Regions from separate parts of the Bacillus sp. WC2503 genome, predicted to be linked through region 1. Evidence: riboswitches for the same ligand, from Rfam matches in the RefSeq annotation. Region 1 holds a riboswitch; the other holds the start of a gene.

Evidence for each region. A riboswitch is a leader RNA that binds a small molecule or an ion and turns the genes downstream of it on or off. The one in region 1 is predicted to bind preQ1.
Region 2: it holds a riboswitch for preQ1, as region 1 does, so the genes downstream of both, ACUN26_RS04710 (QueT transporter family protein) here and queC (7-cyano-7-deazaguanine synthase QueC) in region 1, are expected to answer to the same signal.

The regions. Positions count from the first base shown of each region.
Region 1 covers NZ_JBQYMD010000001.1:636,907-642,998, reverse strand. Annotated here, with positions in the region: gene ACUN26_RS03455 (GNAT family N-acetyltransferase) at 91-669, shown strand; gene ACUN26_RS03450 (histidine phosphatase family protein) at 706-1,308, opposite strand; gene ACUN26_RS03445 (hypothetical protein) at 1,400-1,546, opposite strand; gene ACUN26_RS03440 (YkvS family protein) at 1,787-1,972, shown strand; gene queF (preQ(1) synthase) at 2,021-2,518, opposite strand; gene queE (7-carboxy-7-deazaguanine synthase QueE) at 2,537-3,253, opposite strand; gene queD (6-carboxytetrahydropterin synthase QueD) at 3,246-3,737, opposite strand; gene queC (7-cyano-7-deazaguanine synthase QueC) at 3,737-4,399, opposite strand; PreQ1 riboswitch class I at 4,493-4,536, opposite strand; gene kinB (sporulation sensor histidine kinase KinB) at 4,744-5,952, shown strand; gene ACUN26_RS03410 (DUF6254 family protein) at 5,964-6,080, opposite strand.
Region 2 covers NZ_JBQYMD010000001.1:881,345-887,436, reverse strand. Annotated here, with positions in the region: gene ACUN26_RS04755 (DUF485 domain-containing protein) at 1-117, opposite strand, end outside; gene ACUN26_RS04750 (sterol desaturase family protein) at 304-978, opposite strand; gene ACUN26_RS04745 (hypothetical protein) at 1,046-1,339, opposite strand; gene ACUN26_RS04740 (LysE family transporter) at 1,359-1,991, opposite strand; gene ACUN26_RS04735 (YqcI/YcgG family protein) at 2,117-2,845, opposite strand; gene cspB (cold shock-like protein CspB) at 3,108-3,305, shown strand; gene ACUN26_RS04725 (DUF2564 family protein) at 3,425-3,673, shown strand; gene ACUN26_RS04720 (zinc-finger domain-containing protein) at 3,707-3,883, opposite strand; gene ACUN26_RS04715 (ribonuclease H family protein) at 3,896-4,555, opposite strand; gene ACUN26_RS04710 (QueT transporter family protein) at 4,681-5,166, opposite strand; PreQ1 riboswitch class I at 5,173-5,217, opposite strand; gene ACUN26_RS04705 (aldose 1-epimerase family protein) at 5,350-6,092, shown strand, end outside.

The DNA of each region.
Region 1 (6,092 bases):
TACTTCTCTATATCAAACATTTTGGCATTCAATCATACAAAGTTCCATACCACTATGTTACAATATACAAATAGAACTAGGAGGGATACTATGATTCGGAAAGCAACAAAGACAGATGCAAAGGCAATATCTCCTTTATTGTATAATGCTCTGCATGAAATTGCTGAAAAAATCACTGGTAGCACAGTTGAAGCAAATGTATTACTAGGACTTGAAAAATGGTTCGTAAAAGAAAATAATCGATTGAGCTATGAAAACTGTTTAGTGGCGGAACAAGATGGAAAGGTAGTTGGGGTTATTGTCGCTTATCACGGTAGTGACGCTCAACAACTTGATGCACCAATCATACGCCACTTAAGAGAACTACATGAAGATGAATCCATTACGTTAGAAAAAGAAGCTGAACTTGATGAGTATTATATTGACACGTTGTCAGTTTCAAATATGTACGGCGGACGTGGCATTGGCTCTAAGTTAATCGATGCAGCTGAACTTCATGCAGCTGAAACAGGTTATGAAAAAATCGCCTTACTTGTTAATTTAGAAAACAAGCGTGCTTTTTCACTGTATGAAAAACTAGGTTACAACAAAGATAAAACCGTAATGCTCGTTGGCGAACCTTATGCTCATCTAATAAAACCATTACGTACATTAGTTTCTATATCTTAAAAAAAAGCACACGATTTTATATAAAATCGTGTGCTTTTAAGTTAATTTTGTATTTAATACACTTCCATTCATCGCCTCATGGAACGTATACTTTGTATATCCCCACGGCTTCCGATGAAAAATAGGAGGTCCAGACCATCCCATCGCCCTCAGTTCCGCACCAATCATCGTATTAAAATAGCTATGTCCTACTATCGCGATTTTCCCGTGCACCATTGCATAGTGATGTAACATGTTAGCAGCTTCTTTTGCCCTTCCCCTTGCTTCCTTATACGACTCAACATCTTTATGATACCCAACCATCCATAAAGCACGTCCAATAAAAAACCAAGTCCCCGGCTTACATTTAAACCATTCTGGTGCAAAAAAACTCGACGGTACTTCTACTTCCCTAAAAAGAGAATTTTGCACAAAGGACAAAGAATTCATTAATTCCGCTGCTGACTGTACAGCACGTCTTTGATCACTCGATACAATTAAATTTGCCGATTCTACTGCCTCAATTGTTTCAATCGGTATGTTACATTCCCTACTCATACTATCTACATCATATCTCTTCAGCCATTCATGAAATGAAGTAATTGTCATCGGTTCTATAGTACTATTCAAGCGACCATGACGAATAAAAGATATCCACATTCTTTTCACTCTCCATTCATCACTTACGAACTATATTATGTACTATTTCTTACATTCATCATAACATGCTGAAAATAAAAGTTACATATTGTTACATATCTCCGCCACTACTATGAGTAACTGAAGCATCTATTCCATCAAAATATGTATTCGTTTCATGTTGACGAATTTTCTTCAACTGTGTATAAGAAAATAAATATAAGAACAAAGCTATAAAGCTCCCCATAATTTCAAACATTATTTTACCGCTCCTATTTCCCCCTTATTAAACAGACCAACATCCATTTTCATTATAAAGATATAAACACTTTTTCTCCAGCATCATATGAAATATGGATATTATCTTATAAAATATGAATATTTTTCGACTTTTTCCTTTGAAAACATTTACAAAACAGGAAACATAGTTCAAAATAAAGGAAAATAAAAAATCCCAAATTATTCTTTTTTGGAAAAACTGTAACAAGGAGAGTTGCTTATGCAGATCGCAGAAACTGGAGATATCATCGAATTTAAAGGTGGAATGCAAGGCCGTGTTCAAAAGGTAAATCAAAACTCTGTTATTGTTGATATAACAATTATGGAGAATTTTAGAGAACTAGATATGGAACCTCTTACAGTTGTAAGTCATAAAAACTATACTGTCATTAATCAAAATGCATAATATAATAGAAAGAAAAGTCCTGTATAGTATACAGGACTTTTCTTTCTATTAACGATTATCAATCGTTTCCGGATATAGATCGTGGTTCATCATACGGTAATCTGCCATTTGTTCATACTTCGTTCCTGGTCGACCGTAGTTGCAATATGGATCAATTGAAATACCACCACGTGGTGTGAATTTGCCCCATACTTCAATGTAACGCGGATCCATTAATTTAATTAAATCATTCATAATTACATTCATACAATCTTCGTGGAAGTCACCGTGATTGCGGAAGCTAAATAAATATAACTTTAAAGATTTACTCTCTACCATTCTTTGTTCAGGAATGTAGCTAATATAAATTGTTGCAAAGTCTGGTTGTCCTGTTTTCGGGCATAAGCTTGTAAATTCAGGACAATTGAATTTTACAAAGTAATCACGGTTTGGATGGTTATTATCAAATACCTCTAAAATTTCTGGGCTATATTCAAATAAATATTTTGTATTTTGATTTCCTAATAATGTTACATCTTTTAAATCTTCATCTAATCTTCCTGCCATTTTAAACATCCCTTCTCTTTATACGCCTCGTTTATTTCCCCATACTAACGCATGAAGCTGCGGCAATACTTTCGCATCATTCATTTTTTTACAATTAACAGCTTTTTCAATAAGCCACTCATACTTATCTAATAATTTTTTAATAAGCATTGCATCATCCACTGTTTTCGTATCATCGTTCCCTACTTGTAAGAAAAATGGTACAGATGGATAACGTTCGTGCATCTTAACTGCATATTCAAAGTCGCGATCATCGAATACTACTACTTTTAAACTAATATCTTTTCCTGCTAGTTTCTGAATTACAGCATCTAACTTTTGATAATCTGTTTTCATTCCCGAACTTGGTGGTTTTGGCGAAATGGTTATCTCATCAATTTGAAGTAACCAATCTTGCCATTTACTCCCTTGTGTTTCTATCGCCGTTCGCATCCCATTCTCTTTTAATATAGAAAGAAGCGACTCAATATTTTTCAATAAAACAGGATTCCCACCCGAAATCGTAACATGAGAGAAATTTTCTCCTCCAATTTCAACAAGCTCATTCCAAATGTCTTCCGCTGGCATTTGTCTAATTTGATCTTTTGCCGATCCATCCCATGTAAAAGCAGAATCACACCAAGAACAGCTATAGTCACAGCCAGCAGTTCGAATAAACATAGTCTTTTGCCCGACAACCATGCCTTCTCCTTGAATAGTCGGACCGAATATTTCTAAGACAGGAATTTTACTCATCGAGCATCCACTCCCGTCTTACTTCCGCATAACTAGTTGGCGTCTCAAATAGACGAACAAATTCAACACGAGCTCCTTTATATTCGTTCACACGATTATCTTTCGTTAATGCTTCTGCCATCTTTTCATAAATCCAAACGACCATATTCTCAGCAGTCGTATTCATCGCTGGTAATGTTTCGTTTAAATAACGATGATCTAAATATATTTCAATTTCGTTTTTCCAAATTTCTTTTATATCTCCAAAGTCAATTGCAAGGCCTATTTCATTTACATATCCACTAATCCCAAATACAACTTTATATGTGTGACCATGTAAGTTTTTACATTTTCCTTCATAACAGTGTAAATGGTGCGCTGCATCAAATGTAAATTCCTTGCTGACCATTACTCTTTTATTATGATATTTGAGTTGTTTACGTTGAATATCCTTGTCCATTTTTTGCAAATTTTCTACGATGCGAAATCCAAAGAAATTATCCATTAGTTGTTCGCTCCTTCGCGTTCTTGTAAGTACGTATCTAATCCTGCTTTACGAAGTTGACATGCTGGACATTCACCGCAACCATCACCAATGATTCCGTTATAACATGTTAATGTTTTTTCTCTAACAAACTCGAATGCGCCAAGTTCATCAGATAATTTCCACGTGTCTGCTTTATCAATCCACATAAGTGGTGTATGAATGACAAATGGATAATCCATAGATAAATTTAATGTAACGTTTAACGATTTCACAAACACGTCACGGCAATCTGGATAACCACTAAAATCAGTTTCACATACACCCGTTACAATATGACGTGCCTCAACTTGTTTTGCTAATACAGCAGCAAATGATAAGAATAGTAAATTTCGTCCATCTACAAATGTCGATGGCAATTCACCTTCTTCATGTGTAATCTCCATATCCGTTCTCGTTAACGCATTTGGAGCAAGTTGATTTAATAGACTCATATCTAGTACCGTATGTTTAATTCCTAGCTCTTTCGCAATTTCCACTGCACAATCAATTTCTAATTTATGACGTTGATTGTAATTAAATGTTACAGCTTCTACTTCTGCAAACTGCTCTATTGCCCAAAATAAACATGTTGTACTATCTTGTCCACCACTAAAAACAACAACTGCTTTTTCTTTTTTCATTTCACTCATTCTCCTTCTCTACTACGAATAAGAAGAAAGAACGTTCTTGAACTGTCACAATAAAAAAACAAAACAATACCTAAGGATATTGTTGTTTCCATAGTTTTTTATAGAGGGAGTTCGCGAACCTCTCCCATGCGGTGCATGGAATTTCTTCTTTCATTGACAAAACATATTGTAACATATTGTATACTACCAGAAAAAATTTCTGATTTTTCCGCTATTTTATATTCCATTTCTTTCATTTTATAGTATGATTAATTTACTATTCGGAGAGAGGAGGCATCCCACTGAAACACTTTATTATTTACCTCTTTTTAAATATTTTATCCATTCTCGTTACAATGCTTATTTATCACTTATTTTGGAATCAAAAAGGGAAACGGTCTCCTAAATTAAATTCAGCTATATTTATTGTACTGTGTTGCCTCGCTACAATACTATGTATCACTTTTGCAGCAAAAACAAATAATGGTTTTCAATTTGATATGCGTCATATCGTATTAATTGTCGGTACATTGACAGGAGGGCCTATTGCTGGTGGTTCTATTTTAGCTGTATTAAACATATATCGCTTCTTATTAGGAGGAATAGGTGTTTTCCCATCCCTTATCGCTTCTATTGTTCTATTTATTGTTCTACTATTAACGTACAAATTTTTCAATCGAACTTCTAATCGTATAAAAATAGCACTTGCTATTATTTACAGTCTCACATATGGATTTAGCTGGATACCCTTCTTCCTTTCAGAAGTTACAAATAAGGTAGATTATATACCCCATATTATTGTGTATGAGTTATGTACGATGCTTGGTACGATCCTTATTTTATATTTACTACACATATTACAAACTCAGGTTCGTCTCCAAAATGAGCTTATGAACGCTGAGAAATTTCATTTAATCGGTGAAATGGCAGCTTCCATCTCGCACGAAATTCGCAATCCTTTAACTTCAACGAAAGGATTTTTACAACTATTGCAGTCTGATACATGTACCGAGCAAGAACGGAAATTATATATCGATATTGCCATTAATGGTATTGAGCAAGCAAATCATGTTCTCACAGACTATTTAACCTTTGCAAAACCGAGTATTGAAAAAGAACAAACACTACAACTCGAGGAAGAATTACTGCATGCACTATCTTTAATTACACCACTTGCCAATTTAACAAATGTCCGTACTCATTACATAAAGCAAAGTACTTCTTTCTTTATCGCTGGAGAGAAGCAAAAACTAAACCAATGCTTATTAAATATTTTAAAAAACTGCATTGAAGCTATGCCAAAAGGTGGCGATCTTTATTTCACATTAGTTCCTGATCATAAGCATATCCAGCTATATATAAAAGATACAGGAGTTGGCATGGATCAAGAACAGGTGAAGCGCCTCGGTTCTCCTTTCTATTCAACGAAAGAAAAAGGGACTGGTCTTGGAATGATGGTTGTATTCAGTGTTGTTCAAGCTATGAATGGAAAAATTGATATTATAAGTGAAAAAGGAATCGGTACAACCTTCTTATTAACCTTTCCACTCATACAAAAAACGTGATGAAATAATCATCACGTTTTTTCTGTTCCTTCAACTAATTCAGCAAAAGCTTTCACTTTTCCATGTGGTTTTTGATTCTCTTTACGTGCTTTCCAAGCACGCTCTTCTTCTCTCTTTTTCTTGGACATACTTTTCAACTC
Region 2 (6,092 bases), 240 kb from region 1:
TGGAACGATAAACTTCTTCTTCGTATTTAATAACAATTGAAATTCTTCTGACTGAACAACCTCTGTATAATTCACTTCATTTTGCAACTTACGTGCTGACGTATCATCTCGTTTCATCCCCTACTCCCCTCTCCAACTCGAAATACACTTCCCCTTCGCATACACAAAGACTAAATTTTATAAATATTCAGAAACTTAATTTCATTTTAGACAATCCATACATTCCTGCAAAGATTTTTCGGTAGACATTTTTCGTCAATTTTCTCTAAATTTTTAATATACTTTTTCACAATAAAGTGCAACTTAAATCCGTATGGGTTTCGTACACCCCACACCGATTATTAGCCCGATTCTAACAAATACCCGTACACATTTTTTCCTCGTTAAGAAAGAAGTGGTGCTTAATTCAACGTCTTTTCCATCTTTAAGCGTTCCAAATATAAAATCGAATACTGGATTTGAAACACCAAACCAAAACTTTTCGTTTTTATAATGGTGTAATATATGCTGTTTTTTTAGCCACCTTCCAAACTTAGTGACGGGACGAATCGGCTTATGTGCAATATAACGTTTCCATTCATAAACAAGGAGCATGATAATCATTCCGATTCCAAATGAAAGTGTAACGGTAACACTTTTTGTAATACCATATGATATAAGTAAATATATAGTAAAGCTAGGTACACTAAACCATACAGGCAAAAATAAAAGTTTCAAATCATCTGGGTATACGTGATGATCATAATGTAATCTTCTTAACATTTTTAATAAAAATACGTTTTTAGGCGGCTTTAAATGGAATAAAAAACGATGGGTCATATATTCGTTAAGCGTATAAAAAACAATACCAAACAGACACGCTAACATACCGATCCATGTGAAAAATTGCATTTTTAAAATAATGATGAAAATAAATAAAATACTATACATAATAACAATATCATGCTGTAAAAAGAACTCTTTCCCTACTCTCTTCATCTTACTTCCCCTTTTTCAAAAAAAACAGCCGCAACGTATCGTTACGACTATTTCTTTTCTATTCACTTTACAAATTTGCCCGCTGTTCTATTGTCGAGAAAAAATTGTTTGTTCCAAATATATTTTGCTTCGGAATAATGTGTTCTACTGCAAACACTGTTACTTCTCCCCTTTGTACCTCTCCAATAATGAGTCCAAATACTTCATGATTTACTGCAAACGTTGGTTGTTTCGTTTGTAGCAATCTGGCTGCAGTATTAAATACCGCTTCATATAATGGATCCCTATCAGTAATTTCTTTTCGGATTTTTGGTGCTAACGTAATAATAATTTCTTTTCCGTCAATAGTGGTTCGATACATAAAAATCTCCCCTTCAATCTTATGTGAACAACTGTAAAGCTTTGTATGCAAAATGGATAGAATATCCTACTAAAATAATACCTGCTCCGGCTGTTATGTAGCCAAGTGCTTTCTGTTTTAATAAAGTCCTTCCAAAATGTACAGAAAAAGCAATATTTAAATTCCATAAAATAATACCAACAATAATGCATAGACTGTACAAGAAAGCTTCTTGTTTCGTTACCTTCGTAAGCAATGAGCTAAGTGTGCTTCCATATATACCAAACCAAAAAACAAGATTTAATGGATTGGATATAGCAATTAAAAATCCTGCCATAAACGATTGTTTAAGGCCACCTACCTCTTCTTTTTTATATTCCATATTCGAGTGGGAAATTCCTTGTTTTACACTTTGAAATCCTAAATAAAATAATAAGAAAAACCCCGTGCAGTACATAAAAGCTTGTACGTATGTATACATAAACACAGAAGATAAACCGAAATAAATGAGAAGCATAAACAAAATATCTGCAGTCATTCCACCAATTCCAACAACCCACGCATGCCAAAACCCGCGTTCAATTCCTCGTTTTAACATTTCAATATTAATTGGACCTACTGGTGCCGCTAATGAAATACCTAATACAATTTGCTGTATAATTGCTCCAAACATCGCTCTATCCTTTCTACTTCCTTTACTATTAAGTAATGATGTAACCTTTAAAAATAGACTAGCTTTCATAATAAAATACCCTTTTTTATCCAAAATATACAAAAGAGCCATCTAGATGATGGCTCTTATTTCTCTACCTTATGATGAAAAGGACATTTCTCTTTTATTGGCTCAATATCGTCTCCAATAAAATATTGTTTCCATTCTCGATGGTCAGGATCACCGTAATGACTAATGTTAGGATGTTTCGGCAGCTGATCCCACTTTTCAACTCGTTCACGAACCATTTGTCTTGAATACGCCCCTTTGGGACGATCACCTTCTAATCCATCGAAAATGGTACGTGGCTGAAATCCAATAACGAGTGAATTTCCTAAATGCCTAGTCTTTCTCTGTTTATAAGCCGGTGCATTCCCAAATGCAAATATCGGTTCACCACCGAATGAAAATTCCCATAAATAATGATTTGGATCTTCAGGAACTTGCTGCGGCCATGTTTGATTATCGTGTTCATGTAAATACTGTAGTACTTTCCAAAAGTAATCACGATAATATTCAAGTGATTGTTCTTCACATTCCGGTTCCACAAAAAGAAAAAAGCCTCTTCTTACAATCGGTCGCTCTTTCATTAACTCTAAAAAAGATAACATTGTATGTGGCAAATGACTCCAATCATTATGAGAAAGAAATGAATAACGAAGTTCATTCTTTTTCAACGCTGTTAAACCGAAATAACATGGGAAAGTTGCATCTAACACGACGCTTGAAAAATTTTGAAATTCTTTTGCAACCCAATTCGGTATATCCGTTCTCATTCTCATTCCTTCATTATCTAATAAGTACGACTCGTTCATTCTTTCACCTCATTATGTATAGCATTCAATAAAGAATATTACATAACCAGCCTGTCCTATACCTTTTTGAACATTTGACCAGAAAATTATTTAAAAATACAAAAAATAAAATCGCTTACTTGACTAATTTCTACCAATTCGTGTATATTTAAATTAATCATTTAGCAGAATATTCAAGATTATAGCATTTTTAGTTTATATTATCTTTTCAAATGAATTTCACTAAATGAAAAAAGCAAATGTTTTTAGGAGGAATTGTAACATGCAAGGAAAAGTAAAATGGTTTAACAACGAAAAAGGTTTTGGATTTATCGAAATGGACGGCGCTGACGATGTATTCGTACATTTCTCGGCTATTCAAGGTGACGGCTACAAAGCTTTAGAAGAAGGTCAAGAAGTATCTTTCGATATCACTGAAGGAAACCGTGGACCTCAAGCTGCTAACGTAGTAAAACTTTAATCCAACATATGACAGGAGGTTACCTTACTTGGTAACCTCCTTTGTTATTCCTTTGTATATTTCCGTTTTACAGAGCGAAAACTATGTGAAATGCGCAATTCACAAAGGAGGCAATTACAATGGGTTCAGAAGTAAATGATTTTGAAGAAGTGAAATTCCGTGTAGAAACAGCACAAAAAATGGTAGGTTCTGCAACAATTTCAATGGATCCAGACACACTGGAGCATGCCACTACTGCAGTAGAAGCAGCTCGCTCTCAACTTGAGATTATGAAATCTGTTGCAACAGATTTAGATGAGCCATTTTTAATGAATGAGGAAAAGAAATTAAGTAAGTGCGAGCATCAATTACATGAAGCGAAGCACTAAAAAAACATCCAGAGAGTTTTCTCTGGATGTTTTTTATGACAACTGTTCTCCATATTTTTTCAACGTTTCTCCAACTGTACATTGCCTAATACAAAATGAATGGGCATAATATTTACTATTCGTTTTCCGATTATGTTCTCGTAAAAAACATCCTTCACAATACGTTTCTAATAAGTCATTTACCTCTGTAATGAGTTGCTTTTTATCCACCTTTGCACCTCTCTATTCGGTTATTTCTTTATGACTATCAATGACTGTCCCTTCTAATGCTTGCGTTGCTAATTGATGTGCTTCTTTATTTTGTTTTCTAGATATTGGCTCACATACAAGCTTTAATTTCATTTGCTTCGCCTTTCGTTCAATTTGATCTAAGTAATGATTTAAATGCTCATCATAGCAAGGCCATTCTCCAGCCAATTGCTGCAGTACAACTTGAGAGTCTCCACGAAGCGTAACTGCTTCATACTTAATCCCTAATTCTTCGAGTATATTTATACCGTATAATAATGATGCATATTCGGCTTCATTATTATCATATATACCTTCTATATATGCGTTGCGGCGAATTCGGTAGTTTATATTTCCTTTTTTATAATACACACATATACCTACTCCAGCTTCTTTCGTCTGAAGATCATACCCACCATCAAAATAAACATGTATTTCTTGAATCTCTTCCTCCACTTGTTTACTCAGCTTCTTCATTTCTTTTAATGACCATTCTGCATCCATTTCATCGTAAAATAAAAGTTCTTTCGCTCTTCCTGTTTTCTCAAAATCCTCCGCAAATTGAAGTACTTCTTCTATGTTCATATAATCTGTCGTTAATTCCGTCTGCAATCCGCGTTTTGTTTTATATAACCAATGAATTTTATATTTCATGCTAAATTCCCCTTATATAAGAATTCTTATTTATATTTTATTATATTTTATCAAGAGTCACAGTATTATATTCAATATAATCACATACAAAAAGAGCTATCCCATTGGAATAGCTCTTTCATCTATTACATAAATCTTTCAAATTGTACTCGCTTATTAATCCAGTACATTACAGGCATACCAATCGCCATTACTACGAATTCACCTGCTGCACATGTTAACCAAGTCCACATAAATGGTAAATCAAATGCAAGATGAAGTTCAATTGCAATCATAAACATTGTAATCGTAAAGATAACTGTATTAAAAATCATACGAGCCCAAACACCTTTAATGAATCGCATAGAAATAATCGTTGCAACTAATGCAAGAATAGATTGCCCTACTCCAAATACTAAATCATAAGCGACCATAGGTGAGAAAAAGAGATTCGTTAAAAATACACCTAATACAATTCCGTAACTTGCTTTCTTATTAAATACAACGAGATGATTAAACATCTCTGAAATACGAAACTGTACACCTGTAAAGCCAAATGGCTGAATAAGCATAGAAACAGCAATATATAATGCCGCTATAATACCATTACCGACTATTGTTCTTATATTCATGACAAAATCTCCTTAGTTTTTTTACGTGGGATGGTTTCGAACCACGTTATTCGTTTTTTAAGCAACAAGATTATATTTTACGCATTAGACACGCTTTCGTCAATAGATTCCTATCATCAACTACCTTTTTTCTTTTAGACAACGTATAATGAAACATATGAAAGATTTAGGAGGTTTCACTTCATGACAGCAACAATACAAAATGAAAAAGTAATCGTTTCCATTTCTGACAAAGGTGCAGAATTGCAAAGCGTTCGCTTAAAAGAAGATAACACAGAATATTTATGGCAAGGTGATTCTACTTATTGGGGACGTCGCGCACCAATTTTATTCCCAATTGTCGGCCGATTAGTAGATAATACATACTACGTAGATGGTAAACCATATTCTTTAACTCAGCACGGTTTCGCTCGTGATCTTACGTTCTCTGTAAAAGAACAAAGTGAAACAAAAATCACTTATATCGTTACTAGTAATGAAGAAACATTAAAAAAATATCCTTACGAATTTGAACTACTCATTTCTTATGAGGTAGAAGAACAAAATATACATGTTACATATGAAGTAAACAATCCTGCTTCAAAAGAGATGTTCTTCTCAATCGGAGCGCACCCTGGATTCAACTTCCCTCTATTAGACGGCGAATCATTTACAGATTATCATCTATCATTTAACGGTTCTGAACGCTTAGAAACAAGTGTATTAGAAGGACCTTATCTTTCAAGTAAAAAACAATTAATCGCTGAAAATACGAATGAATTGCCACTTACATACGATTTATTCAAAAATGATGCACTTATTTTTGAAAATATGAATACGAATGAAATTTCTATTCGTTCTCATAAACATAATAAATTTGTAAAAGTAGAATTTGCAGGATTTCCATTTGTCGGCGTATGGACATCAGGGGATAACGCACCTTTCTT